DNA from 2 places in the Shewanella sp. SM21 genome. Region 2 is predicted to be linked to the other one. Evidence: riboswitches for the same ligand, from Rfam matches in the RefSeq annotation. Region 2 holds a riboswitch; the other holds the start of a gene.
What was found. Region 2 has a riboswitch for lysine ahead of lysC (lysine-sensitive aspartokinase 3). Riboswitches for the same ligand answer to the same signal wherever they lie in the genome.
Positions count from the first base shown of each region.

Region 1: it holds a riboswitch for lysine, as region 2 does, so the genes downstream of both, L5L94_RS12990 (Na+/H+ antiporter NhaC family protein) here and lysC (lysine-sensitive aspartokinase 3) in region 2, are expected to answer to the same signal.

Region 1 is NZ_JAKKRL010000008.1:234,031-249,551, reverse strand. Features, by position in the region: gene L5L94_RS13015 (amidohydrolase family protein) at 34-1,380, opposite strand; gene L5L94_RS13010 (amidohydrolase family protein) at 1,380-4,469, opposite strand; gene L5L94_RS13005 (H-NS family nucleoid-associated regulatory protein) at 4,686-5,078, opposite strand; gene L5L94_RS13000 (electron transfer flavoprotein subunit beta/FixA family protein) at 5,389-6,138, shown strand; gene L5L94_RS12995 (electron transfer flavoprotein subunit alpha/FixB family protein) at 6,139-7,065, shown strand; lysine riboswitch at 7,161-7,357, shown strand; gene L5L94_RS12990 (Na+/H+ antiporter NhaC family protein) at 7,437-9,005, shown strand; gene L5L94_RS12985 (M3 family metallopeptidase) at 9,150-11,300, opposite strand; gene L5L94_RS12980 (multiheme c-type cytochrome) at 11,504-13,603, opposite strand; gene L5L94_RS12975 (thymidine kinase) at 14,145-14,741, shown strand; gene L5L94_RS12970 (transglycosylase domain-containing protein) at 15,111-15,521, shown strand, end outside.
Region 2 is NZ_JAKKRL010000009.1:32,793-48,313, reverse strand. Features, by position in the region: gene L5L94_RS13455 (S9 family peptidase) at 1-212, shown strand, start outside; gene arcA (two-component system response regulator ArcA) at 302-1,018, opposite strand; gene L5L94_RS13445 (DUF3293 domain-containing protein) at 1,607-2,041, shown strand; lysine riboswitch at 2,142-2,316, shown strand; gene lysC (lysine-sensitive aspartokinase 3) at 2,467-3,822, shown strand; gene L5L94_RS13435 (succinylglutamate desuccinylase/aspartoacylase family protein) at 3,824-4,945, shown strand; gene L5L94_RS13430 (zinc transporter ZntB) at 5,048-6,013, opposite strand; gene L5L94_RS13425 (YacL family protein) at 6,210-6,584, shown strand; gene L5L94_RS13420 (response regulator) at 6,694-7,323, opposite strand; gene narQ (nitrate/nitrite two-component system sensor histidine kinase NarQ) at 7,316-9,151, opposite strand; gene nrfA (ammonia-forming nitrite reductase cytochrome c552 subunit) at 9,377-10,780, shown strand; gene L5L94_RS13405 (hydrolase) at 10,935-11,477, opposite strand; gene L5L94_RS13400 (P-II family nitrogen regulator) at 11,822-12,160, shown strand; gene L5L94_RS13395 (ammonium transporter) at 12,171-13,421, shown strand; gene L5L94_RS13390 (hypothetical protein) at 13,600-13,938, shown strand; gene L5L94_RS13385 (tetratricopeptide repeat protein) at 14,066-15,259, shown strand.

The sequences.
Region 1 (15,521 bases), on a different contig from region 2:
TGCGCCGATGCGATATTATTATCTGAGTAAATTCTACCGCTTAAGGTACTTTTGATAAAGCTGCTGATGGCGATTATTCAGATCTATCTGCCGCCCTTCAATCCAGATAGCCTCAATTTTATTGGTCATAGGGTCGAGAATGTCCCCCTCGGACAGCACGACACTGCCTTGGTATCCCACCGCTATCGCACCTAAATCTTCCACACCTAACAGTTTTGCGGCATCTAAGGTGATGGACTTAAGTGCTTGTTCAGGCGTTAAACCATAGGCGGCGCTGTAACCTGCGGCGTAGGGGAGGTTACGGCTATTCCAGTCCGATGAGAACCCAAGGGCGAAGGGAATACCTGCATTGGCGAGTAAAGATGGGATCTTAAAGGGTAAATCGACTGGCTCATCTTTACGTTTAGGCAGACTCAAGGTATGAGGGTAAATGACCCCAGCCTTAACTTCCCTTAGGCTTGAGTCCAAACGCCATGCATCGTATCCGCCGACAATTACCAGTTTGAATTGATATTTTTTCGTCAAGGCGATCACTTGCTCAATTTGGCCAACACTGTCGGCATGGGCAAACAGTGTCGCTTTGCCTTGGTATAGCGGCAGCATGGCCTGCCAGCGTAGGTTGTTGGTCGCGGACTGGGGATCTTCATCCTGGTTTTTGTCTTTACCGTTGACCTTATCACTTAAGAAATAGCGATAGCCATCTTCAAAGGCGATATTGAGCTTGTCGATTGCCTGCTGATTTTTCTCGATGGCCTTGGCTTTCTCTTTTTCATCTTCTGGCATGCGTTTGATTTGCGGCCAGTAGACATGGAACTGTCCAGTACTTGGTGTCAGCGCATCTTCAATCGTCCATGCATCGAGATCCACCAGTACCGATTGTCCAGCTAACCCATCACCGCTCGGAACGATTTGTGCGTGGGTAATGCCGTTGTAACGTATGGTCGGGATGAGCTCCGAATCCGGATTGTAAGCTGTGGCCGTGCTGATCTGTGGGTTGATGTAGCCCACCTCGGCGTTATCGACCGTTGGGCGGCTCATTTCAATTTCGACTAAGCCTAAACTGGTGTCTAGGGCGATTAAGCCCGGATACAAGTGTTTACCGCTAGCATCGATGATTTGAGTGTCACTGGTTTCTGCGGTTGCACTGTTGGTTTGGCTGGTGAGTTGGGGCCCAACGGCCGTGATTTTTCCATTTTCAATTAAGACGTCTGTGTTGCTGAGCACGCCTTGACTGACTGTGTGCACAGTGGCGTTTTTAATCAGTACGCTGCGGCTTTGTTTAGGTGTAGGCACAATATCGCTTGCCATAGCTGGGGCCAGCGTGGTGCAAATTGCGCCGAGTAGCGCCACAAACAAAACGGTTTTAGATAAATGTTGCATTATTTGGCTCCCTCATGAGCGTGGCCCCATGCCTGATAGTGGGTATCGCAGTGCCACTGTGGCTCGTTGAGTGGCGTGACTTTTTCACCCGCTTTAGTTTGGTTATCACTGCTGAGAATTTTTTGGATAAGTGCGGCGCGCTCGTTCACCACAGCTTGTTGGGCAACTTGGTCTTGGTCGCGGTCAAAATAGCGTTTTCCTTCAACCCATGCCTGCGTCACTTTGGCGTAAATAGACAGAGGCTCTGCGTTCCAGAGTACGATATCGGCCATTTTTCCTGGGATGAGTGAACCCACAAACTCATCGACTCTTAATTGTTTGGCTGGATTGATCGTGACCATATTCCAAGCGTCTTCCTTCGACATATTGCAATACATCATAGACTTAGCCGCTTCTTGGTTGAGTCTACGCTGCATTTCATAATCGTCTGAGTTAATGCTGGTGGTCACCCCCTTGTTTTGCATCAGGCACGCGTTTTGCGGAATCGCATCATACACCTCAAACTTATAGGCCCACCAATCGGCAAAGGTCGATGCGCCAGCACCATGGGCAGCCAGTTCACTCGCCACTTTGTAACCTTCGAGCACATGGGTAAAGGTTTGTACTTTAAAGTGATAAGCCTCGGCTAAGCGGATAAACATCAGGATTTCTGACTGCACATAGGAATGAATGTGCACATCACGCTGCTGATTTAATACTTCGGCGACCGCCTGCAGACGGTAACTTGGGCGCGGAGCGACGGTTTTCTTTTTATCGCTGGAGCGCAGATTATCATAGGTTTTTAACGCCTTTTCATAGGCGATAGCAGCGTCGAAGGTTTCTTCAAATAACGCTTTTACTCCCATGCGAGTCTGGGGGAAGCGCTGAACAAATTTCTCACCCCAGTTACTCTGTTTGACGTTTTCACCTAAAGCAAATTTGATACTGGCGGGCGCGTTAGTAAATTTGAGTTGTTCGGCCGACTCGCCCCATTTCATTTTGATCAGTTGTGATTGGCCACCGATAGGGTTGGCGCTACCGTGGAGTAATTGCGCGCTGGTGACGCCGCCCGCTAAGGCGCGATAGATTGAAATATCGTCGGGATTAATAATATCGCCAATGCGTACTTCAGAGGTAACTGCGTCTGTTCCTTCGTTAGTACCGCCATTAATGGCGATATGCGAGTGTTCATCGACTATGCCGGCGGTGAGGTGTTTACCTGTTGCATCGAGGACTTGATAACCTGATGGTGTACTTAATTGTTGGCCAATTTTTTCGATGCGGCCATTGGCCATCAAGAGATCAGCATGTTCGAGAATGCCTTGCTTATCCGATGTCCACAGGGTGGCATTCTTGATGTGTAGCTTCTCAACATTAGGGGCTTCTCTCAGTCCGTAAGCGACGTTAGGGAAGGTGAGGTGACTCACTAGGCTCGTGTTGGCTTCATTCTTGGGAGCTTGATTGTTTGCTTGGTCTGCATTTTTGAGCTTTGCAGTTTGAGTCATAGCGACACCGGCAACATTTGTAGTGCGACTTTTTGCATCGACCATACGACCTTGAATGCCGTCATCGGCCATCCACAGCGTAAAGCGGCTAAGGCCGTTAATGCCTGCGGCGCTCAAATTGGCAGTAAAGCTCAATCTTCCGTTATCATCTAACTTAAGTTGAGTGAGTGAGATACTTTGTTCGCCACTGCTTAAATTGCCTTGGATGTTGGGTTTATCACTTTTACTTTCATCATGTAGCGATAAATCTAGCGTGAGGTTATTGAGGCTTAATTGGTAATCTCCCAGTAATCGTGCTTGGGGAAGTGAGCGCAGACTTTGCTCCTGACCTTGCAACCAAACACTGTAGATCTGGCCATCTTTAAAGATATTGCCTTTAGTGATAACAAAGTCAGCCATATAACCGGGCGCGAGTTTACCGGTAAAGTCGGCGGTGCCTGTCATCTCTGCGGCTTGGGTGGTGAGTGCCGCGAGAGCTTTTTCTTCACTTAAACCTTGGGCAATGGCTTGGCGTAGGCGCGGCCAGAAGGCATCTGTCTTAATCCCAAACTGCGTTAACGCAAAGGGGATACCCGCGTTAGCTACCGCTGCAGGGTTGGTTGGTGCACGTTCCCACTGTCTTAAATCCGCCAGTGATACTTCACGATCAGCGTCATCTGTGCCGACATCGGGTGCCTGCGGATAGTTTAAAGGCAAGATCAACGGATAGTTCAGCGCCTTTAACTCATTGATGCGTGAGTATTCTTGACCATTACCAAGTAGGTTGGCTGGCAGTTTATGTTCTTTGAGTAAATGGGCTGCACGTAATTGGTCGTTGAGATTTTTGGTTTCAAAGATAATTTGCTTATCGGCTAAATTATCTAAACGCTCAAAGGCAATATTAAATTCGACTTGATTGTTTATTGCGCCATTGGCAGGTTTGTTTTTATTTTGGTTATACCAATTTGCATCGGCAAAGGTTTGCCTAATAAGTGCAATGCTGCCCATTAATGATGAGGGATAATCTTGTTCAGACGAACCTTTATCGAATGCCATAAAAGGTTGACTGCGGGCGCGATAAATCACTTCATTAGCCGTTTTGTCTGCTAATGAAAGGCTGACACCCGTCCCACGGAAGATACCGTCGAGTTTGCTACTTTGCACACTGGTGAAACCATTATTAATCCACTCTTTTGCGCGTTCTTTATTGGGGTAAACGTAATTAAACCATTCTTTTTCAGAATGAATTGCACCATTTTCCGCATTACCACCTATACGCTTTATATCATAGACGGGGCGAGTGAGCTTAAGTTTGGGATATTCGAACTCAATCCCATAATCAGTAAAAGGATCGATAAATCCGGGATAAATTGTATAACCACTCAAATCGATTCTAAATGCGCCAGCGGGAATGTCGTTGTGCTCAATAATGGCTTTAATTCGATTATTTTCAATTAATAAAGTGGCATCGCTTAAACGTTTTCCCGGGGCAATAATTAATTCAGCATGGGTAAATGCAGTGAGTTTACTGGATGTTGTTCCAGTATTGAGCTGGGCAAATGTTGTTTGTGATACTAAGCTAGCGATTATGCTGCAGCTTATCATTATCTTATTGTTTATCTGCATTATTTTATTCAATCGAGTGAGGGTGAACAAAGAGTAACTGAAAGCAGATGTAAATACTAAGGCTGAATTGTAACGTAATTTGAGCGGGAGTGAGGTGCGGAATTAACGGCTGTCGTTTAAGTTTGAAACGATTGATGGATATAAAAAAGCTCGCAATTAATGCGAGCTTTTATGCAAACTTGTGTTGGCAAATTAGCGCCATCACACTTGGTTGGATTAGATTAAGAAATCTTCCATAGAACGACCTTTGTTGATCTCGTTCTTAAATACGGTAGGCATACGGCCTTGGCCAGTCCATTGAACCATTTCACCGTCAACTTCAATTTGGTATTTGGCTGGACGAGGAGCGCGTTTCTTCGCAGCAGCTTTAACAGCTACGCCACCTAAGTCATCAATTGATAAACCAACGGCTTCCATTTGTTGACGGATTTCTTCAATCTTAGCATTACGAGCTGCCATGGCTTGTTCTTCTTCCTCAGCCATAGACTCGCGTTCTACTAAAATTTTATCTAATTTGTCGGCTAAATCACGTAACTCTTCAACGCTAAGTTCTTTTACTGCAGCTTTAAAACGACGGCCGTGAGTTAATATCTCTAAAAATTCGCTCATATCTATTTTCGTCCCACTCTATTTTTAATACAGGATAATGGTGAACAACACCTAAATGATAGAAACTAATATAGCTCGAATCAAATAAAATTATGCGTTTTAAGGAAATTAAATATTATTTATTTTTTGAACTTTTCTTATTCCCTCAAATAAGTGTCCAAAAAAGTGGCCGTTGCAGCGGATTAAAAAATACAAACAGGCGTTTGACTTTGGTTGACGTTAACGTTAACAGGACGTAAAGTTGCTCTATCCTGCATTGGTATTAACCAATGTTTTGTCCATGTACATGAAAGTGTAGGAAGGAAACCCTATGAAAGTATTGGTGCCCGTTAAGCGCGTTGTTGATGCCAATGTGAAGGTCAGGGTCAAAGCTGACAATACAAGTGTTGACACTGCAAACCTAAAAATGGCGTTGAACCCTTTTTGTGAAATCGCAGTAGAAGAAGCGGTTCGTTTAAAAGAAGCGGGTAGCGCTACTGAAGTGGTTGTTGTCAGTATTGGTAATAAAGCCGTGCAAGAACAACTGCGTACCGCGCTTGCATTAGGCGCAGATCGTGCAATTCATATCGATACTGAAGAAGAGCTCGTGCCAGTGTCTATCGCCAAATTGCTCAAAGCGGTACAAGACAAAGAACAAGCAGAGCTGGTGATTTTTGGTAAGCAATCCATCGATGGTGATAATAACCAAACTGGCCAAATGTTTGCCGCGTTAATGGATATGCCACAGGCGACCTTTGCTTCAGAAATCAAATTAGAAGCGAATACATTACAAGTCACCCGTGAAATTGACGGCGGCATGCAAACTCTTAAACTGCCTTTACCTGCTGTTGTGACCGCCGATTTACGTTTGAACGAACCCCGTTACGCTTCATTGCCTAACATAATGAAAGCTAAGCGTAAGCCATTAGAAGTATTTACTGTGGCAGACTTAGGCGTGACGTTAAAGAGTCACCAAACGATTGTGAAGGTCACTCCGCCAGCTGAACGTAAAGCGGGCATTATGGTAGCGTCGGTAGCTGAGCTAGTTGAAAAGTTAAAAAATGAAGCGAAGGTGATCTAAATGGCCATTTTAGTATTAGCTGAACATGATAATGCTGCACTGAAACTCGATACGGCAAAAATTGTTACCGCCGCCCGTGCCATAGGCGATGAAGTACATGTCTTAGTTGCGGGTCATCAATGTGGCGCGGTTGTCCAAGCCGCACAGGCACTACAAGGCGTTAGCCAAGTACTCGTTGCCGATGCCAGCGTGTATGAAGCGCATTTAGCGGAAAATTTTGCCAAATTGCTGGTGGACTTAGCGTCAAACTATGGTCACATTCTGGCCTCGGCTTCAAGTTTAGGTAAGGACACGCTTCCGCGCGTTGCAGCATTATTAGATGTCGCGCAAATCTCAGAAGTTATTACCGTCGTCAATGCCGATACCTTTGTGCGCCCTGTGTATGCGGGTAACGCCTTAGCGACAGTGCAAAGCCATGATGCCATTAAAGTGATAACAGTGCGCGCCAGTGCGTTTGACGCTGCGCCAGAAGGTAACAGTGCGGCTGTGACGACACTTGATAAAGTGTTTGAAGCGAGAACTCAGTTTGTTTCTCAATCGCTGACAGTTTCTGCCCGTCCAGAGTTAGGCAATGCTGGCATTATCGTATCTGGCGGCCGAGGCATGGGCAGTGGTGAAAACTTCGGCATGTTGGAGCAACTTGCTGATAAGCTCGGCGCAGCAGTTGGCGCATCACGCGCTGCAGTTGACGCAGGTTTTGTGCCTAACGATTTACAAGTGGGTCAAACCGGTAAAATCGTTGCGCCAAACTTGTATATTGCCGTCGGTATTTCTGGCGCGATTCAACATTTAGCCGGCATGAAAGACGCTAAAGTCATCGTTGCAATCAACAAAGATCCTGAAGCGCCGATTTTTCAAGTTGCCGATTATGGACTCGTTGCTGATCTGTTTGAGGCGGTTCCTGAGCTGATTACAAGTCTCAGTTGATTTTATCTGTGATCTAGGTCACATTAAGTGGCTTTGCGGTAGCATCTGCTAAGCCGCTTATGTTTTTATGTGCCTCACGCCCGTGCAAGGGCGTTCTTAGAAGTAGAGGCGCGCCAAATATTAGTAGTGATCAGTAGGGTGATTCCGTTGATCGATTGCGAAAGGATTTGGTGCCGAAGTGGTTCGATTTATCACGATCAACTGCTGGGGTTGTACCTAATAGGTGCAGCACTGCCATAGTATTTTCCGATATGGATATTGGGAATAGTTACTATGGAGCGCTACTGATAGGACAGGTGACCTTGGGTATCTATTGCCTTTTCCCACCAGTTCAGTCGCCCTCCATTCGTATTTAACGAAGATAATAATCAATGACTGTTATGAATTATGCCGATTCGGCACTTTCCTTGTTGCCGCCTGCGGTGGCTATCGTGTTGGCGATCTTGACTCGCCGTGTACTGCTTTCTTTGGGGTTAGGTATTTTAATTGGTGCTTTATTGCTCAATCAATTTTCACCTTTAGCAACGGGTGAGTTTGTATTTAATGGCGTTAAAGGGCTTTTTTGGACTGATAAAGGTCTAAATTCGTGGAACTTATATATTCTCGGTTTCTTAATTGTACTGGGAATGATCACAGCGTTAATTACCGTAAGTGGCAGCGCGCGGGCTTTTGCCGATTGGGCTCGTTTACATATACGTAATAAACGTGATGCTAAACTATTGACCATGTTTTTAGGTTGCGTAGTTTTTATTGATGATTATTTCAATAGTTTAGTTGTTGGTTCGGTCGCTCGACCTGTTACCGATCGTTATTATGTTTCCCGCGCTAAGTTAGCTTATTTATTAGATTCTACTGCGGCGCCTGTGTGCGTTATTTCTCCAGTTTCGAGCTGGGGTGCTTATATTATCGCACTCATTGGCGGGATATTAACTGCCCATGGTTTTGCTGATACGGGTCATTTGAGTATTTTTATTCAAATGATCCCGATGAACTTTTACGCAATCTTCTCCTTGTTATTATTACTTTTTGTTGTCTTTATGGGATTAGATGTTGGGCCAATGCGTGAGCATGAGCTCAATGCCCAACGTGGTAATTTATACGATGAGTCTAAAGGATTACCGCCTGGGGCGAACGCGGATTTACCTGAAGCCGAAACCGGTAAGATTTTAGGTCTATTTCTGCCGATTACCGTGTTGGTATTTGCAACCCTCTATTTTATGATTAACAGTGGCGCTCAAGTACTCGCGGCGGAAGGGATTGAATTTAATATTATTTCTGCTTTTGAGAAAACCGATGTCAGTTCATCACTTTTCTTTGGTGCATTAATTGGTCTAGCGGTTTCGCTGATATTGAATTTAGTGCAAGGCGTTGAGAAATTGATGATAGTCAAAGGTATAGTGCAGGGCGCTCGCTCTATGCTGCCGGCGATTTACATCCTGTTATTTGCTTGGACAATCGCAGGTGTGATTGGTCAACTCGAAACCGGTAAGTTTATGGCTAGTTTAGCAACAGGAAATATTCCGTTCGCATTTTTACCCGCCTTAATGTTTGTGCTAGCAGGTATTACCGCGTTCTCAACTGGTACTAGCTGGGGTACGTTCGGGATCATGTTGCCGATTGCTGCTGATATGGCGATGGGAAGTCACACTGGCATGATGCTACCTATGCTTGCCTCTGTGCTGGCGGGGGCTGTATTTGGCGATCACTGTTCACCAATTTCCGACACGACTATCTTGTCGTCTACGGGCGCCAGTTGCCACCACATCGACCATGTGGTGACTCAGCTACCTTATGCACTCATTGCGGCGTTTATTAGCTTAGTGGGTTATGTGGCACTTGGATTTACCGAGTCTGTTGTCGCGGGTTTAGTGGCTTGTAGTGTGGCATTTGTAATTAGTATTATCGTACTTAAAATCAAATCTAAAGGCACAATTAGCTAGACGTTAATTGAAACCTTTCACTGCAAACGTTCACGACAAATAAGTCAAAATAAATCAGCCAGCATTATGCTGGCTGATTTTTTTGGTTAAGGCTGAGTTTGTTTTTATCTCTAGCTTATCGCATTAAGGCTATCAACTCTTAGCTTAGCGTGCTTGATCTAGACCGCGGCGTTTAAGTAAGCCTTCTGTGGTTGGCTCTTGTCCGCGGAAGTTTTTGTAGGCGTCCATTGGCGCTATGCTATTACCCACTTCACGGATCGTTTTGCGGTACTTCATGCCGATTTCACGATTGAGCCCGCCTTGGGTTTGTACATAGGCAAACGCATCCGCCGCTAAAATCTCACTCCACATATAAGCGTAATAACTTGCCGAGTAACCGCCGGGGAAGGCGTGGGCAAAATAGGTCGACTTATAACGCGGAGGTACGGCACTGATGTTTAAGCCGTGCTTTTTCAAAGCATTGGCTTCAAATGTTGGTACATCTTGCAGCGGGGTATCTGGGCTTAATGAATGCCATTCCATGTCTACTAATGCAGCGGCCATGTATTCCAGAGTGTCAAAGCCTTGGTTGAAGCTGCCAGATTTCAGCAGTTTTTGCAGCAGTTCATCGGGAATGGGTTTGCCTGTTTCATAGTGTTTCGCGTAGTTCGCTAACACTTTTGGATGGGCGGCCCAATCTTCTTCAAACGTCGATGGAAATTCGACAAAGTCGCGTGAAACCGAGGTGCCCGCCAGACTTGGATAAGTCACTTTAGAGAACATGCCGTGGGTGCCGTGACCCATTTCATGGAACATAGTAGTGACTTCGTTATAGCTGACGAAGGTGGGTTGACCTTCGGGCGCTTTCTTTATGTTCATCACGTTGACGACCACAGGTTTAGTGCCTTCGAGGAAGGATTGACCGACGAACGAACTCATCCAAGCGCCACCACGTTTACCTTCACGGGCAAAATAGTCGGCGTAGAAAATGGCCATGCTTGAGCCATCGGCATCAAACATTTCGTAGGCTTTCACATCGGGATGGTAAACCGGTAAATCTGGGCGTGGTTTTAAGGTGACGCCATAGAGTTCTTTGAGTGTGTAGAATACGCCGTCTTCGAGCACACGATTAAACTCGAAGTATGGGCGAATGCTATTGGCATCGAGGGCGTATTTTTCTTGGCGAACTTTTTCTGCGTAAAACTCCCAGTCCCACGGTGCCAGTTCAAATTTCCCACCGGTTTTAGTGATCATCGCTTGAATGTCGGCCGCTTCTTTCTCTGTGTTAGCAACTACCGCAGGCACCATTGAGCCAAACATGCTGTAAACCGCTTCGGGTGTTTTGGCCATTTGCGGTGCTAATCGATAACTTGCCCAGTTTTCATAGCCTAATAGTGTTGCGCGCTCGGCTCTGAGTTTCGCTAAACGAGATACGAGTGACGCAGTTTCGTTTTCACCAGTTAAGCCACGGTTCGCTGAGACTTCCCAAATACGCTGGCGTAGCTCACGGTTTTCCAGTGATGCCAACACAGGTTGGCGAGTGGTGTTGGTGATGTTAATCAGATACTTGCCATCGTGACCGGCCGCTTTGGCATCGTTCGCGGCTGAAGTGATTTCACCGTCGGTTAACCCAGCAAGTTCACTTTTTGAATCCACCACAACGGCGATTTCTTTGGTTAAGCGTAATAAACGCTGAGAGAACTCATTCGTTAGTGTTGATTGTTCTTCATTTAACGCGCGGATTTTAACTTTTTGTTCATCGGTAAGTTTAGCCCCAGCCATGATAAAGCGTTGGTGATATACCTCAACCAAACGTACTGCTTCTGGGGTTAATCCTAAGTTGGTGCGGTCGTTATAGATGGCTTCGATACGGGAAAATAGCGCTGGGTTTAAGTTGATATTATCTGAGTGGGCCGCCATTTTTGGCGCCATTTCCCCTTGGATTTTACGCAGTTCTGGATTGCTATTCGACCCTGCTAAATTATAAAACACGCTTGATGCACGGTTGAGTAGGGCGCCGCTTTTCTCCATAGCCACAATCGTATTATCGAAGGTTGCTGCTGCCGGATTATTGGCTATTGCGAGAATTTCTTGATACTGCTCTGCCATGCCTTGCTCTAAGGCTGGCGAGAAGTGCTCATTCTTTATGAGGCTAAAATCGGGTGCTTGATATTGCAGGTTACTGGCTTGGAACAGCGGGTTTTGGGTTGGTACCGAGATAACGTTAGGTGCTTTAGTTTCTGTGCTGCTGCAACCTGCCATGAATCCGGCGGTGAGAGTGGCGCCGATGGCGATGGCAATAAAACTTTTACGCATAATTGAGTGACTTCCTTTGAATTGTTGTTTTTTTAGGACTGTAACGTTAGTAACTTAAATAGGACTGAAAATGGCTTGTTATCGGGAATGTCTAAGTAAAAAAGGAGCCTCACATTAGCGAGACTCCTTTGGCTATTTCCTTGCAGGGAAAATAGGTACCGCTTTTTACTTACTTCTTAATCACGCGATGATGAGATGATTAATTAGCGAGTAAACTTGTGGTATTTATCAATACCAGAACTTCTACCTGTGTCATGACATACTGCACAGGATTCAGAGGTCGGTTGTTTAAACCAGTCAGCAACCTTTGGTATGCTGATTTCACCACCGTTGCTTGCCATATGCGCCTTAGCTGAATCGCTAGTGTGGCAGGCATAACAGTTAGCGGTGACTGGACTTGTCATTTTGCTACCTGGTTCAGCGATGTATTGATTTGGCACTTTGCTTAAATCAATCGCTTTTTCATGACAGGCAACGCAGCTAGTAGAGGCTTCAATCGCGCCTGCACCGTTAGCGGTTTGCGCTTGAGTTCCATCAGCTTTAACTTCACCGACTTTAGCGCCATTACCCCAGTGCCAGCTGTGCACCATAGGACCAAAACCTGCGCCTAAGGCTGCTGAAGTACGTTCCATGCCGTTGTCATGGCAGGCGATACAAGCTTTACCACCTTCATCGAAGGCACCATTTTTGTGGAACGCAGTGGCATCGTTGTGACAAGTAGTACAGCTGTTAGTACTCGCTATCTCACGACGTTCGAAGCCAGAGACCTTTTGAGTGGTGACAGGGTTAACGACATCTGAGTAAGCCGTAAAGGATATGCCCATAGAACCATCATAACCTGTCGCTCTTAGGTTGCCATTACTTTGGTAGCGTTGCTTACCATCATATTCCATCCAACCAGCGGTACTGAATGTCACGCGGGCAGAATAAACATAGTTAGCATTCACTGCGCTGATATCTGTCAGTAAATGACAGATATTTTTAGTGCCGTCAGTGTTGTAACCATAGTAGTAGTTAGTACGGTTACCTGGGCGACCCACTAAGCTGCCATTTTCATAGGAATGTAAATAAGCGCCCGCATAAACTACGGGTTTCTTAGCGTCATATACTAGCGGGCTAGAATAGTTAAAGTTGTCTTTAATGCTAAAGACGTTACCATCGGTGTCTTTCACTGTCAGCGTTGTACACCAGCCTGGGGCGGTTACTGCAGCCGCAGCACCTGTCGGCGCATAGTGGTCTGTCTTGGTAGAAATATCATCTACTTTAACAGGTGTTGATAGACTCAATTTATACTTAGCGCGAATCGCTTGGCGTTCGGTTATACCCGCTTTGCTTTCGTGCATAATGCGCAGATCCGCACCATTACTTGGGATAATAGCCCCTGGTACGCCACCACTGTCATGGCAATCAATACAACCTGGTCCAGCTACGTTGATGTTTTTAGGTGCTTCAACGTGACAAGATGTACAGTTTTGTACTGAAAAGTCTTTAGTAAAATCTTGGTGATTGATATGACCAATTTTAGATAGGGTGTTTGTCGCATAGCCACCCGTAGAGAAACCTTCAGCATTGACAACTGCGCGGCTGACTGAGCCGTGACACACTAAACAGCCTTCCACGAAAGTGACTTCGCTGTCCATGCCGGTAGCGACATAGCTTGCATGACGACGAGGGCTTGTTGAATAGTCGATATGGCAAGAGTAACAACTATCAGTTGTGGTTGAATGGGTGCCTTCAGGTTTGTTAACGACCAGAGGTTTAGAGGTCGCAATACCATTATTACCACCGACACGTAACCAAACGATACCTTCAGTACTTGGATTAACCCCTTTCATTGGTACTTTAAATTGGTAATGACCATCAGCTAAAGCGGTCAATTCAGCGCCGACGGTTGCTTGAGTTGCTTCACCGCCAATATGGACATTATCTGCAACACCATTTTTATCAGCTTCGGTGCGGTTAGTGATGAAGCCTTTATCTGTTAGTGCAGCCACTTTGGCTTGAGCATTTAACAGTCCGTTGATTAGGTTATTGTTTTCATCTGTAATTTCAAATTCGTAAGTGATACTGCCTTCGCCAAAGCTATAGTTGATCACTTTGACGTTAGTCATAGTAGAACTGGTGACTGGGGGCGGTGTTCCAGGCTCACCGGGTGTTCCTGGTTCACCAGGTGTTCCAGGGATACCGGGCGTTCCTGGTGCTCCATCTACACCATCTTTACCATCATCGCCACAGCCAACAAGGGCGCCAGTTAGTGCTAAGGCAACTAAATATGCCAGTTTTCTAGAGGTGAAAATTCTCATCATAATCTCCATTTGATCCAATATGCGAATAAAGGACGGAGTGGAGCACTAAAGTTTGCAGGGTAGATTAGTGCTTTGACCGTTGGTCTCAATTTGCAAGCTATCGAATACTTTTCTTTTTTTAATTGAGCACGTTTTGTCTCGAATGAAATATTACTGTTAACGCTATGTTTATTTTTTGAGCGCAAGCCCATTTATACCTATTACTTTGGAGGTAGATCGCACTTTTTAAATTTAACTTTTACTAATTTTTCCTTATGAAACAACATTTAAGTTTCAGTTAAGCTTTCATTAACAATTGAACGGCATCGGGACGTTTTTTATGTTTTTTGCAGGGAAGAGTATTAAATGAAGTGGACTAGAAATATTTCAGGAGGCGATTGGGGATTAAAATGATTGATAAGTTGGTGTCATTGCAGAATTTCATGATAAAAGCTTAGCGGCTGCTAGTGTTCTGATGTGAAGCGCAATGTTAGACTAGCGCTCAATTTGGCTCTGGTAGCAGACGCGTAAGCGCTAACGTTTTTAAAGGGTATAAGTCTTGGCTCAATTGTATTTTTATTATTCGTCTATGAACGCGGGTAAATCCACTTCCCTATTACAGTCATCCTATAACTACCGTGAACGCGGTATGAATACTTTGGTCATGACAGCTTCCATAGATGACAGGTATGGCAAAGGTAAAGTGGCCTCGCGTATTGGCATTGAAACCGAAGCACAGGTATTTAGTAGCCAAGATGATTTAACTCAAATGATTAGCGATGTGCATCAAGCTACGCCATTAAGTTGTGTGCTGGTGGATGAGTGTCAGTTTTTGAGTAAAGAACAGGTTAAGCAACTGACGCATGTGGTCGATAATATTGATATTCCTGTACTCTGTTATGGCCTAAGAACGGACTTTCAAGGCGAACTTTTTAGCGGCAGTCATTATTTATTAGCTTGGGCCGATAAATTAGTTGAGTTGAAGACTATTTGTCATTGTGGCCGTAAGGCTAACATGGTGGTGCGTCTTGATGGTGAAGGCAAGGTGATGCGCGAGGGTGAGCAAGTGGCGATTGGCGGTAATGAAAGTTACGAGTCTGTCTGTCGCAAGCATTTTCGTGAATTTATCTGGGATGCGCATGAATATGTGGGATGAGGCTTCGTTAATCACGTGTGATTATTGAGCGACTCATTCTTTTTATGCGACTTAAATTAGCTCGTTTTGTTTTTAAGTCATACTGTCTGTTGCCTTAATCGCTGAAAATACCTTGATATCAACAAATTAATATTTGGCAAAATGTACTATCAGCTTAACATTAGTATTGATTAGTGGCGGTTGTGGGTCACAGGCACCCTTCTTTACAGTGAAGTTAGGTTTGATAAAGTGTGGAACATAATGGGTACTAAGACTAATTAATAGAGCCGGATAATGGCTAGATGAGTTTGATATCTTGCTTTACTGAGTGGCAACGGATTTGCTGAGTTGCATGAAAGATGAATATTTTAGTGTTTTTTTGGAGCTGTTTTGCCTAATTCCACATCAGAGATGAAGTTCGAAAATTATCGTCCTCGTCCACCACAACCTGAGCCTAAAGCTAAGGTTAAGCCGCCGCGTAAAGCCAGATCAAAGGGCAGGGTCTGGTTCTTATTTTTCATTCTGATTTGCTGCGCTGCATTGCTGATTGGACTTGAGGTTAAAACTTCGTTTTACCAAGCAAAATTCATCAATCAATATGCTAAGACGCTCACCTATGAATTAGAAAGCTCACCGAGCCAAGCGGTTATTTATCCTAGTTATGGTCCTTTTGATGAGCGCCATGGCTACAGTAAGTTACCTCAATATATTGATAGGTTATTGCAACGGAATTTTCAGGTTACTCAACAAGTGGCGTTTTCGCCAGCGTTGCAGGAATACGCTCAACTTGGATTTTTTCCG
Region 2 (15,521 bases):
CGGGTCTGTTGATGTATCACGGTATGGCTGATGATAACGTTTTGTTTGAAAACAGCACTCGGGTTTATAAAGCACTGCAGGATGAAGGCAAGTTGTTCCAGATGATCGATTATCCTGGATCTAAACATTCGATGCGTGGCGAGAAAGTGCGTAATCACTTATATCGCTCACTGGCAGATTTCCTAGATAGGCAGTTGAAAAACGCCAAATAGTAGGCATAAAAAAACCAGATCCTAGGATCTGGTTTTTTGTGAATAGATTCTTATCAAACCAATTAATGCGGATGTCGCTTAGCGGGCGATTAGCCTTCTAAGTTACCGCAAAAACGATAGCCTTCACCGTGAATAGTCGCGATGATTTCTGGCGTATCTGGCAAGCTTTCGAAATGCTTACGGATACGACGGATAGTCACGTCTACAGTACGATCGTGTGGCTTAAGTTCACGGCCAGTCATTTTCATCAGTAGATCGGCACGAGTCAAAATTTTGCCTGGGTTTTCAACAAAGTGCAGCATAGCGCGGAACTCGCTACGTGGCAGTTTGTAAGATTCACCCTGTGGGCTCACTAATGAACGGCTGTTGATCTCTAAGCTCCAATCATTGAAGCGGTAGTATTCTACTGAGCTCTTTTCTTCGACTTCAGCGCCAGCGCTGTTGACACGAGTCAGAAGGTTACGAGCACGAATCGTTAATTCACGTGGGTTGAACGGCTTGGTAATATAATCGTCCGCGCCAATTTCAAGTCCAAGAATTTTGTCGACTTCGTTGTCACGACCTGTCAGGAAGATAAGACCGATGTTGTTGATTTCACGTAGTTCACGTGCCAACAATAGACCATTCTTACCTGGCAAGTTAATGTCCATAACGACCAAGTTAATTTTGTTTTCCTGCATAGCCTTATGCATTTCTGCGCCATCATTGGCCTCAGTTACCACATACCCTTCTGCCTCGAAAATACTTCTCAGCGTGTTACGGGTAACGGCTTCATCTTCAACGATCAGAATGTGCGGATTTTGCATATTATTTACCTAAATTTTAATCAGTTTATACTAACCAATAAGAGCAACTTACTTCGGGCTCTTATATTCATAAAAGCGTTGATACTTCCTTGAACTGCTTTGTGCTCAAAAGGAAAATCTTTACGGTGACATCTATATCTGGATGTAGATTAAGTGCACGTTTAAGTGTAATACGAGAAAACGTAATCAGTATCAACTTCGATAAGCAATAGTTAGAATAAGTTCCTTAACTATTGTTTTTTTTAAATGTTTAAAAGACAAATCAAATGTAGAACAGATTTTAAACAGATGCCCGGTCAGTTCACGTTACTTTAAGCGATATATGTAACAAACTGTATTGAACGATAAGCATCTTGCTCAATCTGTTTCAACTCACCAGTACGTACATTGTACTCGTTTTAGTCATTTGTTAACAAATGAAATGTTAACAAATTTTAGGTGAGCAGGGGTTTTTACCATGATATTTACTTTAGCTATTGATTAGTATAACTAATGTATTTCTTATTCCTGTGAGCCAGTTCACGCCTCTTTGGATTTTACAATCACTCTGCTACACTAGCTTGGGTTCATTTTTCGACTAGACTACCAATGGACAATACGACTCAAAATTTGTGGCAATGTTACCAAGCGCCGTTGTTTTTGCTGACTCAAGCATTATCCTGTGATTTTTCCTTTGCTGTTATTACCGCTCATAATCCCGCTTCAAAGCTTCTCTCTCCTAGCCAAAACCGTTTACTCGATCGCCAACTTCTTCGTGAAATTGAATTACTCGGTAGCCCTTATCGTGCTTTAGTGGGCGCTGCACCGGATTTATCCCACATGGAAAAAAGTTGGGCCGTGTTTATCGATAGAACGATGGCATTGCAATTGGGTAAGAAATTTAATCAATATGCGATTTATGTTGTCGAACAAGGGGATGTGAGCTTAGTGCCTTGCACCTTGGATGGACATGATGAAGTGTGTTTAGGCAAATTTAGAGATTATGTGCAGCTGGTATACGAGCTACCCGATTTGAACATTTAGTTGTTTTCAAAAGATTTTATTTAAATTGTTCATTTGTTATGAAATTAGCATTGACTTCATTAGGGGTTTATTGCTACTTTTTTCGTCCCTTTCCTAGGAAAGGAACAGAAGAGGAGCGTTAACTAGGTAGTCGGTCAGAGGAGCACAAACTCCAGCGATGACTGATGAGGGAGATTAACGCCGAGGCATAGATATGGTTGCTGCATGTTTATGTCGGTCGCTCAGGCTGAATCCTGACGATTGTCACCTGTAATTGGTGGAGAGCTTCTGGTGACGATTGCTGTTTCCCTTCTTTTGGGGTGCGTTATCATTGAGCACCAGGCTCTTCGAACGAAGTCAGTTCGGAGTGTGATCATGTTAGTTAATCAATATCTTATTCAATCTGCATTTATTTGTTGCCCTACGTGTTTCACGGAGGTGCGCTAATGTCCCTCGTTGTCGCAAAATTTGGTGGCACCTCAGTTGCCGACTATAACGCTATGAATCGCTGTGCAGACATAGTGTTAGCTAATCCTCATTGTCGTTTAGTCGTGGTCAGCGCTTCGAGCGGCGTGACTAATCTGTTAGTGGAATTGACCCAAGAATCGATCAACGACGATGGCCGATTACAGCGATTAAAACAAATTGCCCAAATTCAATATGCGATTTTAGATAAGCTCGGTCGTCCTAACGATGTGGCCGCCGCATTAGATAAATTATTGAGTCGCATGTCGGTATTGAGTGAAGCGCTCGCATCACAACGCAGCAAAGCGACTATGGATGAGTTGTTGTCCCTCGGTGAGCAATGTTCTTCGGCGTTGTTTTCGGCGGTGATCCGCGAGAAAGGTGTCAACTCAAGTGCCTTCGATGTGCGCCGAGTATTACGTACTGACAGCCACTTTGGCCGCGCTGAACCTCAGGTTGAAAAGATTGCGACTTTAGCTCGTGATTATCTACAGCCACTGTTAGCGGAGCAAGTGATTGTGACACAAGGCTTTATCGGTGCCGATGAATCGGGTCAAACGACCACGTTAGGTCGCGGCGGTAGTGATTATTCTGCTGCACTGTTAGCTGAAGCGTTACGCGCCTCAGCGGTAGAGATTTGGACCGATGTCGCGGGGATTTATACAACGGATCCTCGTTTGGCGCCCAATGCCTTTCCGATTGCCGAGATCAGTTTCAATGAGGCTGCCGAGATGGCGACCTTTGGTGCCAAGGTATTGCATCCAGCGACTATTCTTCCTGCCGTTCGTCAGCAAATTCAAGTGTTTGTGGGTTCAAGTAAAGAGCCTGAAAAGGGCGGAACTTGGATCCGTCATCAAGTGGAAGATGCGCCCGTATTCCGCGCTGTGGCTTTGCGCCGCGATCAAACCCTATTAAATCTTCACAGCTTGCAAATGTTGCATGCGCAGGGCTTTTTAGCGGAAACCTTTGCGACATTAGCGCGACATAAGATCAGTGTGGATTTGATTACCACATCAGAAGTGAATGTGTCTCTAACCCTCGATAAAACCGGTTCAGATTCAAGTGGACAAGGTCTGTTGAGTGAGGCATTGCTGCAAGAATTATCACAGCATTGTCGTGTGCGAGTTGAAGATGGATTGGCCTTAGTGGCGATTATCGGTAATCGTATTGCGACGACACCGGGTATCTGTCGCCGTGTATTTGAAGTGTTAGAGCCACACAATGTGCGGATGATTTGCCAAGGTGCCAGCCCACATAATCTGTGTGTGTTAGTGGCCGAAGCGGAAGCGGCACAAGTGGTTAAATCGCTGCATCAAAATCTGTTCGAAGGCGTTTAGTATGTTGCCGACAACATCGTCTCTGCAAATCGGGGAGCTTGCCGCAGGGCAAGCACTCACTTTGCCTATCTACCATTTCAAGCCGAGTGACGATAAGGCGACTGGCCCCAAAGTGTATATTCAAGCCAATGTCCACGGTGCTGAAGTACAAGGGAATGCGGTGATTTATCAGTTGATGAAGCAGCTTGAACACTGTGACATCCGCGGCGAAATCACCTTAGTGCCATTGGCCAATCCACTCGGGATCAACCAAAAAAGTGGTGAGTTTACCCTTGGCCGATTTGATCCTATTACGGGCGCGAATTGGAATCGTGAGTATTTGAATCATGCTATCGATTTACCGACTTGGTATGGGGAACATACCAAGCTGAGTGATAGCGAGCTGCTCCAAGCCTATCGCAGTACTTTGGTTGAAGCCTGTCAGCAAAAATTGCGGCATGAATGGGGCATCACAACGGGTCATAGACTTGCGGTTAACCTGCAGATTATGGCCCATGGCGCGGATATAGTGCTCGATCTGCACACCGGTCCTAAGTCTTGTAAGCACTTGTATTGCCCTGAATATGACTTAGCTGCTGCGCAGTTTTTGTCGATCCCTTATACGCTCATTATCCCCAATGCCTTTGGTGGCGCCATGGATGAGGCTGCGTTTTGTCCTTGGTGGCAATTGAGTGATTTTGCAAAATCTCAAGGGCGTGATTTAGGAGTTGCAGTGTCAGCGTTAACCTTGGAATTGGCGAGCCAAGAGCGCGTCTGCCTTGAGGATGCACGGGTTGATGCACAAGGGATTTTGGCATATTTAAGCCACCGAGGCGTGATCGCTGAAACCGTTGCACCCGCTAAAATGACGCGTTTTGGTTGTTATCTAAAAGACTATAAAAAATATCACGCGCCAAGTGCTGGGTTAGTGGAATACCTCGCACCTGTGGGTGAGCCATTAGCTGCGGGGCAGCCCTTAGTGAATTTGCTGCGAATGGATTTATACGGTACGGCGGATGAGCTAAAAACGGTTAGTTTGCCGCAGGACTGCGTGCCGATTTTGCACTTTGCTTCGGCGTCAGTGCACCAAGGAACAGAGCTTTATAAAGTCATGACTCATGTGTTTGAGTTGCCAACGACATAATCGCCCGCTTAGAGCATAAGCATTAGCCCATAACAATTAGTTTATGGGACTGAGAGAAAACAACGCCAATCCTAATCGATTGGCTTTGTTGTTTTAAGGTGGCTATAACCACTTAAATCGATAAAACAGCGCCATTTGCAGGGCGACGAGTGAGATTAATATGCCGCAGAAGGTGGCGAAGGCCCAAGTGTTGTCCGCGCCCGGTATCCCGCCAATATTGACCCCAAGTAAGCCTGTTAAAAAGCCCAACGGTAAGAAGATTGCTGACACTAAGGATAAGAAGTATAAGCGTTTGTTGAGTTGCTCCGACTGCTGACTGAGTAATTCTTCTTGAGTCACATTAGCCCTATCGCGCAGGGCATCGAGATCTTCAATGGTGCGGATAAGTTTATCGTTTGTTTCCCTCAGCTTGAGTCGCTCAGTATCTTTAAATAGGCTGAATTGCTCGGAAATCATTTTCGAGAATGCTTCGCGCTGTGGGGCTAAATAGCGGCGAATGGCCACAGTTTGACGGCGCAGTTCGGCGATATCGGTACGTAAGTCTTTCACATTGCCTGAGACGACTAGCTCTTCTAAATCAGAGAGCTGTTCTTCCAATTTATCAATAAACTCGACTTTACGATTGGTCAGTCGCTCGCAGATTGCGACGATAAAGTCCCCCGTAGTTGTAGGCCCATTTCCCTCAAGGATCAGCTCGGCGACATCTTTGACCGACTGTAACTCGCGATCGCAGGTGGAAATGATCCGCTGTTTATCGGCATAGATACGCACTGCCACCATGTCTTCTGGAGCAGAATTGGGGTTGAGGTTAACGCCGCGTAATGCGAGTAATATGCCTTCACCTGTTATCACTGCACGGGGACGAGTGTCTTGGGCGAGTAGGGCATCACTTTCGACCTTAGGCAGACCGCTATTGAGTATCCAGTGGCGTGCCTTTTTATTACGATAGCGAAGGTGTAACCAGAGTAGGCCATCCTGAGGATCCCATTTTTCGATCTGTTCTAGGCTCAAGGTGGAACCCGCTTGGGCGCCGCTGAGCACTAAACTGTAGATAAACCCTTCGTGCATATCGCATTCCATTTAACTTTCAAAATCATCCAAACAAACTAACTGATTTTGTCATGAAAATGAAGTCAGTACTTATGCTTAACGACATGAGGCAAATGTGAATTGACATAAATTTGATGTGCTGAGTGATGCAAGCAACTTAGCCAAGGATAGGTTAAAATTAGCATTAGTAGGCTTAGATCAAAGAGACAATAAAATGGAATACGAATTTCGGCGTAACAGTTTAACTGGCACTTTTTTGGCTAGCTTTAGCATGGATCATGAAGTGCTTGGGCAATGGTTTACGGAAGAATTAGGGACTGAGTTAGCTAAAATTCAGCAAGTGTTGGGTGTGATAAAAGAAATTCAAGCCGATAAACGAGGTTCATGGCGTCTTGTTGGTAATGATTTTACCTTAGAGTTAGAGCGTGAACAGGCGCGAGTCTTTGCCAATACCTTAGGCTTTGAGCAAGAATATGAATTGGAAGAGGCTATGTCACTCTATGATGCTGAGTCAGAAGCTTATTGTGGCCTTGAGGATTTTGAACAGGCGCTATTGAGTTGGCAGCAATTTATTGAGAAAGGTTTGTAATCATTTATTTAATCTCTATTTGATAAAAACATAAAGGCAATCATGGGATTGCCTTTATTGTTTTCGCGATACCAAGCTCATTTTTGTATCTTTAATTATTTTCGTATCTTTAATTATTTAGGTAGCGCACCGCCATTTCGGTTCTCGATTTAGCATTGGCTTTACGCAGTAGGTTTTTCACGTGCACTTTAACTGTGCCTTCACTAATGTGTAAATGCTCTGAAATCATGCGATTACTTAAGCCTTCCGCCAGTTGCTGTAGAATTTGCAACTCCCTCGGGGTCAGGCTCGAAATCCATTCTTGTTCATCGGTCGCATCTTTAAGTTCGTAAAGATATTCCTCGACTTCATCGCTGATCACCCTGTGGCCAAGCATGGCATTTTTGAGTTTTTCGAGCAGTAAATCTGGCTCAGTATCTTTGAGCAAATAGCCGTCGGCTCCAGCGCGAAGTAAACGGATAACATCCTGTTTTGCATCGGAAACGGTGAGAATTACTATGCGTGAGGTAACACCTTCTTGGCGCATGGCGTTGAGGGTATCTAGGCCTGTCATGCCTTTCATATTCAGATCGAGCAATATGATGTCGGGTTCATCGGTGACCACTGCGGTTAATGCGTCTAAACCACTACCGGCTTCGCCAAATAGGCTGAAGTCAGGATCTGAAGCGATGAGCTGGCAGATGCCTTTGCGCAAGAGGGGATGGTCATCGACCACCAGTACTGAATAAGGTTTACCCATTTGAAGGCTCCTGTTGAGATGGGAAAATAAGCGTCACTCTAGTGCCACTTGACTCCTTGCTGTGCTGCACAAGGTTTAATGGACTGTTAGGTTTGAGTGCGTCGTCTTGTGCATTGGATCCTTGCTCAGTCGTGGTTGCCATAGCAGGTTTAAATCTCTTTAAATCATTGTCGCTGAACACGACTTTACCTGAAAGCTTACTGGCTCGTTCATGCATTATACCTATGCCAAAATGTTGATCTCGTTCTTTTAAATGTCCAATACCTATGCCGTTATCACAAACATCAATATTGACCATACCCTCGTCATCCTTATAGCAATGGATGTTAATGAGGCTGGCCTCGGCGTGTTTGATGGCATTTAACGTCGCTTCTCGCGTGATCTGCAGTATGTGGATGTGCTGCTTTGCCTCTAGCCATTGTGGCGCAAGTTTATAGTCTAAGGTTATCTTTATATTCGTCTTTGTCCTGAGTTGCTCAAGCATAGCCTCTAAAGCACTTTTTAGATCGGGCTCTTTAATTGTGAGCCTAAAGGTGGATAGTAACTCCCTGAGCTGCACGTAGGCAGTGCTTACACCTTCGTTGATTTCGGTTAACTGCGCCTCAACGATCGGGCTGCGGCAACTGCAATCTAAGTTTTTGCGTAATAAGCTAATTTGGATTTTTAGGAAAGATAGCACTTGACCCAAAGAGTCGTGCAGCTCCCGGGCAATCACGCCACGTTCCTCCATTAGCGCCAGTTGCTGTCTTTGCTCTGTGGCATTGTGGATCACGATTGAGCGCGTCAACATAATTGCGAAATTGTTAAACAAGGCGATATTGGGTGTTTGGTCGGCAATTAACTCTAAATAGCCTAAATTAGCCTGCTCAAATTGCAGTGGGAAACGGGTGCTCTCTTGAGTCATATCTGGCCAACCGCCATCGGCCTCAATCACTTCTAACTCTTGCTCTGGGTATTGAATGATGAGTCTTAGGTAGTCGAGTGATTCATAGCCTTTTAACTGATTCAGCGCTGCCTTGAGAGCCTTGTAATCGAGTTTATTTGCGTTTAATGTCAGTAGGTTATCATATAAGAATGCCAGTTCGTTGTTGGCCCTTGTCAGCGCTAAGGTTTTTTCTGCTACCTGCGATTCTAAGTTGCCATAAAGCGTCGCGAGTTCCTTAGCCGTTTTTTGTAGGGCATGGGTCAGCGCTGTAAGTTCAATATATTCGGTCTCGGGCATTTCAATTTCAAAATTACCCTTAGAAATCGTGTTGGCCGATTCCATCAGTTTTTGCAGTGGGATCACTACTTTCTTCTTTGTAAAACGCACGGCCACAAAAGCGATAATGAGCATGACGCCTAAGCCTAATATTTGGCTGGCGGCAAGGAGCCTGAGTTTAAAGGCGGCGTAGTGCTCCATCTCAAGCACCAGTAAATCTATGGTATCAACAAAGTCCTTCAGTGAGGCGACATAATCGCGGGAGTTTTCTTGTTCTATGTAGTGTTTCATCACCAGCCATTTATCGATGACAAGCTGATATTGAGCGGCAATTTCTGGCGGACTAAACCAACTTTCCGAGGGCTTTAACGTGTCGGAATAGAGCGTATTTTCGAATTCGGTGATTTTATCCTGCGCAGCATCACTGCCTGAGTTGGCGTAAAACATTAACCGATAGCTTTGCATCCTCAGCGACCCTGAGGCATTAATCGCCTTGGCGTCGCCTAAGCTGTAGGACAAATTGATGATAGCAAAAGTCGATAAACTACTAGAGAGCAGAATAAGTACTAACATTAATCCTAAGATTTTTGAGGTGAGACTACCTCGTTTCATTAATCCGCTGTTCATTTTGATGGCCGCTGTTATGGCACTTTGCAGTGGTTTTTACATTAGAAAATAATGTAATACATTAACAAAAGTATAGAAATGTGAACAACAACACCTTTACATTTTGATCTAGCGCAAACTTCAACCTAGATACCCCCTAAGAGGTATATTTTTAGCAGGGTTAAATCACTAAGTTTGACCATGGAGATGTCGTGATTTACAACAATAATGCAACACGGAGATGAGATGATGAAGAAGATGACAGGTAAGTCCTTTGCACTGAGTGCACTGGTTGCCGCCAGCTTCATGGCAGCGGGCGCAATGGCGAGTGATAAAACAGAGCCTCGCAACGAAGTTTATAAAGATAAATTTAAGAATCAATACAGTAGCTGGCATGATACCGCAAAGAGTGAAGAACTAGTGGATGCACTTGCACAAGATCCTAATATGGTGATCTTATGGGCGGGTTATGGTTTTGCTAAAGATTATAATGCACCACGCGGCCACATGTATGCGGTAACTGACGTACGCAACACGCTACGTACAGGTGCACCCGCTAATGCGGAAGATGGTCCTATGCCGATGGCATGTTGGAGCTGTAAGAGCCCTGACGTACCTCGCTTGATTGAAGAGCAAGGCGAAGATGGTTACTTCAAAGGTAAGTGGTCAAAGGGTGGCCCTGAAGTGACAAATACCATTGGTTGTGGTGATTGCCATGAAAAAAGCTCTCCAAAGTTACGTATTTCACGCCCTTATGCAGACCGTGCTTTTGAAGCTATAGGTACACCTTTCAGCAAAGCGTCTAAACAAGATAAAGAATCAATGGTATGTGCTCAGTGCCACGTTGAGTATTATTTTGAGAAAACTGACGACAAAAAGAATTTTGTTAAATTCCCTTGGGATATGGGTACAACAGTTGAAAAAATGGAAGTCTACTATGACTCAATCCAATTTTCTGATTGGACACACGCCCTTTCTAAGACACCAATGTTAAAAGCCCAGCATCCAGAGTATGAAACGTGGAAAATGGGTATTCACGGCATGAATAATGTGAGTTGCGTTGACTGTCACATGCCAAAAGTGACCAGTGCTGAAGGTAAGAAGTTTACCGATCATAAAGTGGGCAATCCATTCGACCGTTTTGAAGAAACCTGTGCAACTTGCCATAGCCAGACTAAAGAGTTTTTGGTTGGCGTGACTAATGAGCGTAAAGCCAAAGTCAAAGAAATGAAGTTGAAAGCGGAAGAGCAATTAGTCAAAGCACACTTTGAAGCAGAGGCTGCGTGGAAAGCTGGCGCAACTGAAGAAGAAATGAAACCCATACTGACAGATATTCGCCACTCACAATGGCGTTGGGATTTAGCGATTGCTTCCCATGGTGTTGCAGCTCACGCACCGGATGAAGCATTGCGTATTCTGGGAACTTCGGTAAGTAAAGCTGCTGATGCTCGTGTTAAGTTAGCGCAATTACTCGGTAAAAAAGGCATCACAGATCCTGTTGCGATTCCTGATATCTCTACTAAAGCTAAAGCACAAGCAGCCTTAGGTATGGACATGAAAAAGATGAATGCTGAGAAAGAAGCATTTAAGAAAGACATATTACCTAAGTGGGATGAAGAAGCGAAAAAACGCGAAGCCACTTATAAGTAGGTTTTAATCAATCGCGGTTGAGTTTTCGATATGAGCTAACCCCTCATGCAAACAAAAGCCCTCGCTGACTCAGTGGGGGCTTTTTTATGGAAAAAATATCGAGTAATGTCAGGCGTTGGTCATGCTGGCTGAAGAAATACCACGGGCTAAGTCGCTATTTGATCAGTTTTAATAATGCCCTAAAGCGCTCGCCTTGGGCTTGATGTTGTAATTCAAATAATAGCGATTCCACGTTAGTTAATAAGGCGCCTCTGGCCGTCATCATCTGAATACCCAGTTTTTTATTATCGGCACTGCGTGACGAGACGCCATCTGCGACGAGATGCACCGAATATTGCTGTTCGATAAGGTCACAACAGGTTTGGTAAACACACACATGGGTTTCAATACCCGCGAGTATGACGTGTTTGCGATTCGTCTTAGTTAATGCCTTTGCAAACGCGTCACAGTGCCAGCCGCTAAAATGCTGCTTGGCAATGGGTGAGCTGGTTTTCGCAAGTAAAGTTTGCAGCTCAGGGCTAGTTGCTCCGAGTTTATCGGGTAGCTGTTCTAACCACAGTATTGGAATTTCAAATAATTGTGCGCCTTGGATTAAGGTCTGTAGTTGTTGATGCAGCTTGTCACTGTTATCCATGATTTGTGCAAGTTTTCCTTGCACATCGACGATAACGAGAACACATTCTTCTGGTTTTAACATCGGGCCTTCCTTCTGCGCTTGATGATTGTCTTAGTGATGATCTTCGCTTTTGTTTAAGAGCTTGTGTTGTGATGCTCAGATTTCATCTCGATTTACGCTTCCCCCAGTAGACCCTAATTTAACCTTGTTACCAATAGGCCTAAGGTCGAATAGCTGTCGCACTTAAACTGCTCACTAAAAGAGTGCATCGCACCAGTTAGTGCTCGATTATGGTGCATTTTTAACCTTAAAAAATAGTGTTAAACAATTTAAATCAATAATAATCAATGGATTAAATTGTTGGCCTAATGATTGAATTACCTTTGATACAAGTTAATAACAATCGCGTTTTTTTGGAGGTCAGGATGAAACTAGTCAGCGCTATCATCAAGCCGTTTAAGTTGGATGATGTCCGTGAAGCTATCGCCGGAATTGGTATTGAGGGCATGACGGTGACCGAAGTGAAAGGTTTTGGCCGTCAGAAAGGGCATACAGAGTTGTATCGCGGCGCCGAGTATCAGGTGGATTTTTTGCCAAAAGTAAAACTAGAAATTGCCACTAAGGCTGAAAATCTCGACATGTTGATTGAGGCCATTACCACTGCGGCCCATACGGGGAAAATTGGTGACGGTAAGATCTTCGTCGTTGATTTAGAACATGCTATCCGTATCCGTACGGGTGAACTTGATACTGAAGCGCTATAAGGGGCTGACAATGGAAGAATTAACGAAATTAGGCGGTACAGTCACTGAACTACGCTTTGCACTCGATACCTTTTACTTTTTGATTTCTGGCGCTTTAGTCATGTGGATGGCGGCGGGATTCGCTATGTTAGAAGCGGGTTTAGTTCGCTCTAAAAATACCACTGAAATTTTAACTAAGAACGTTGTGCTGTACGCGATTGCCTGTGTGATGTATCTGTTGGTTGGCTATAACATCATGTATGTGGATAACACTGAAGGTGGCTGGTTACCGTCAATTGGCACCTTAATTGGTTCGCAATCAGCAGATGCGAGCCATGCATTAGAATCTGACTTCTTCTTCCAAGTTGTATTTGTGGCAACGGCGATGTCAATTGTCTCTGGTGCTGTGGCGGAACGGATGAAGTTGTGGGCTTTCTTGTTCTTCTCTGTGGTGATGACAGCGGTTATCTATCCAGTAGAAGGTTATTGGACTTGGGGCCAAGGTTTTATCGCTAAACTGGGCTTTGTAGACTTTGCTGGTAGCGGTATTGTGCATATGACGGGGGCGACCGCGGCGATTGCTGGCGTAATATTGCTCGGTGCGCGTAAGGGGAAATACGGGCCTAATGGTCAAGTGAATCCTATTCCAGGCTCTAACTTGCCAATGGCAACCTTAGGTATGTTTATTCTGTGGATGGGCTGGTTTGGCTTTAACGGCGGATCGCAATTAATGGTGTCGGATGCGGCGAATGCAAGCTCAGTGGCGAAAGTGTTTGTGAATACCAATACTGCAGCGGCTTTTGGTGCTATCTCTGCTCTTATCGTGTGTAAGATGATTTGGGGTAAAGCGGATTTGACCATGATCCTTAACGGTATTTTGGCTGGATTAGTGGCGATTACGGCAGATCCTCTCTCGCCTTCATTGTTAATGGCGGGTGTGATTGGTTTAGTGGCGGGCGGCGTGGTGGTGTTCTCGATTGTGGGCTTAGATCGCATTAAGATCGACGATCCCGTCGGTGCGATTTCAGTACACGGTGTGGCTGGTTTCCTTGGCTTAATGTGTGTGCCATTATCCAATGCCAATGCAAGTATTACCGGACAGTTGACGGGGGCAGCGATCATTTTCACTTGGGTATTCTGCTCATCATTTGCAGTCTGGTATGTGATTAAGATAACCATGGGGATCCGTGTTACTGAGGAAGAAGAATACAACGGTATGGATGCTTCTGACTGCGGTATTGATGCCTATCCTGAGTTTGTTACGGTCAAAAATGCGGGCTGATTAAACTTGCACATTAACGCGTGATTCACCTTGATGCTTAGCTTGGATCGAGGGATAGTGAAGCAGAGCTTAGGCTCTGCTTTTTTATGGGTAATCACTGTGATTGAAGTTTAAGTACAGGGTCATAAGCTTAATTACTGAGCAATTCTGTTTTCTTGCATAAATTAAGGAGTGTTCTATGAGCTTGAATATAAAAACAATAGGTCAATTTTTGCGACTAAGTCTTATCGTCATTTCTGGCTGGATATCGGTTTCTGCCTTTGCAGGAGAAGTGATCGTTAATCGCTCAAGTGAGCCTGTCGATGCCTTTGCCGTGCGTGATCAAGTGCTCAAGGATTTTGAATGGCAGGAGTCGCTTCGTCGCCAGCAGCAAATCCAAATTCTGCAGGCTTTACCCTCAGGTTGCGTTACGGTCATGAAACCCTATCGACATTTTACCTGTGGAGAGCATAACTATCGGCCGTATGATTATCAGCAGCGTGAGTTATACATAGAAGTTGACCGACCTTCACAATAGTTAATTCGTTAAATTATTTGCAATTATTTTCAATCGATCGCGATTATCATTTTTTGTAACCATTTTATGTCGTCTTTTTCACCATTTGTAATAAGCTCAAATAGGAGCTAATGGTGTGGGAGGGCGTATGTCGAAACTATTCCGAGCCGTATACTTGAGTACGATCTTGAGCGTTGTATTCAGTCAATTGTTTGCTTGTAGCTCGACGACCATTGAGCCTAATCCGTCGGATCTTGAGTCGTTACTTGCCGATTCACTGTTTACCCCTGTGGCCGATATACCTTCTGTTGCGGATATCTTTTATCTGCCACCCGAGGTTGTGACAGACGTAAAACGTCGCTATGGGATATACACTTTGTCACACAATAACAACATGTTAGCCAATGAATGGTTAGCTAGTTATATCAATGCGAGTCAAACCAATAGCGCTAACATTGATTTTCGATATCAAGATAATCTGACCCAAATTGCCCGTGAAACCTACGCCCAAAAGGCGGGTAATTGCATGTCTTTAGTGGTCATGACTTCTGCGTTAGCGGACATATTGAATGTGAGTGCTGAGTATCAAGATATTGCGATAGAACCCGTATGGGATAAGCAAGGTGATTTCTATTTAATCAATGGGCATGTGAATTTACGCTTACTTCCACCTGAAAACGCACATTCAGTTTATGTGTCATCTGCCGCAGTTTTAGTGGACTTTATGCCGGAGCGAGCTCTACGGGGATACGGTAAAACCCAAGTGGATCGGCAGACCTTAATCAGTATGTTTTACAACAACATGGCGGCAGAGTCTTTGGTGAACGGTGATTTAGACAGGGCCTATGCCTTGATCAAAGCGGGTTTAAAAGTCGGCCAGTTTGTTCCTTCACTCAACACGCTCGCCATTATTTACCGGCATAAAGGTGATGAAAAGCGGGCCGAACAGGTTTATCGCTATGCACTCAAGTTTGATGCGAAGAATCTGACAACGCTTTATAACTTAGCCTTGATTTTAGGGGAGCAGGGGCGGCTTGATGAATGGGCCGAAATTAATAAAGTGCTTGAATTAGCGCGAATACGTAATCCCTATTATTACTATGACATGGGGCAGCAAGCCTATGATGAGCATCAATACGACGAGGCCTTGGCTTGGTATCAAAGGGCGTTGGCAAAAGCGGATTATCGTCATGAGTTCTTCTTCGGTTTATCTAAAACCTACTGGGCGCTGGGGGACGAAAAGCGTGCCAAACTGAATATGGATAAAGCCTTGGCTTTGAGTCGAGATGAGTCAGAGCGTCAACGCTATCAGAGCAAGTTACAAGTCATGTTACAGCATTAGCATTTGCCCGCTCTTTTCTATAGAGAGCTGGCCATCAATTATGCTTATTACGGGTAAACATCTTTGCTTGCTAACATAGGGCACCTAAATACACTTGCAGCAAATATGTTTATTCCTTTTTATCCGCCATATTCGATTTTGTTCATCAAGGCTGTGAGTTAGCTGGCATATTTGAATTTTTATTTTTTTAAAATATATTAAAACAATAAGTTATATTTGATTTTTTGAAATGGAGACAACTTGGTTGCATTGGCGCTTGAGA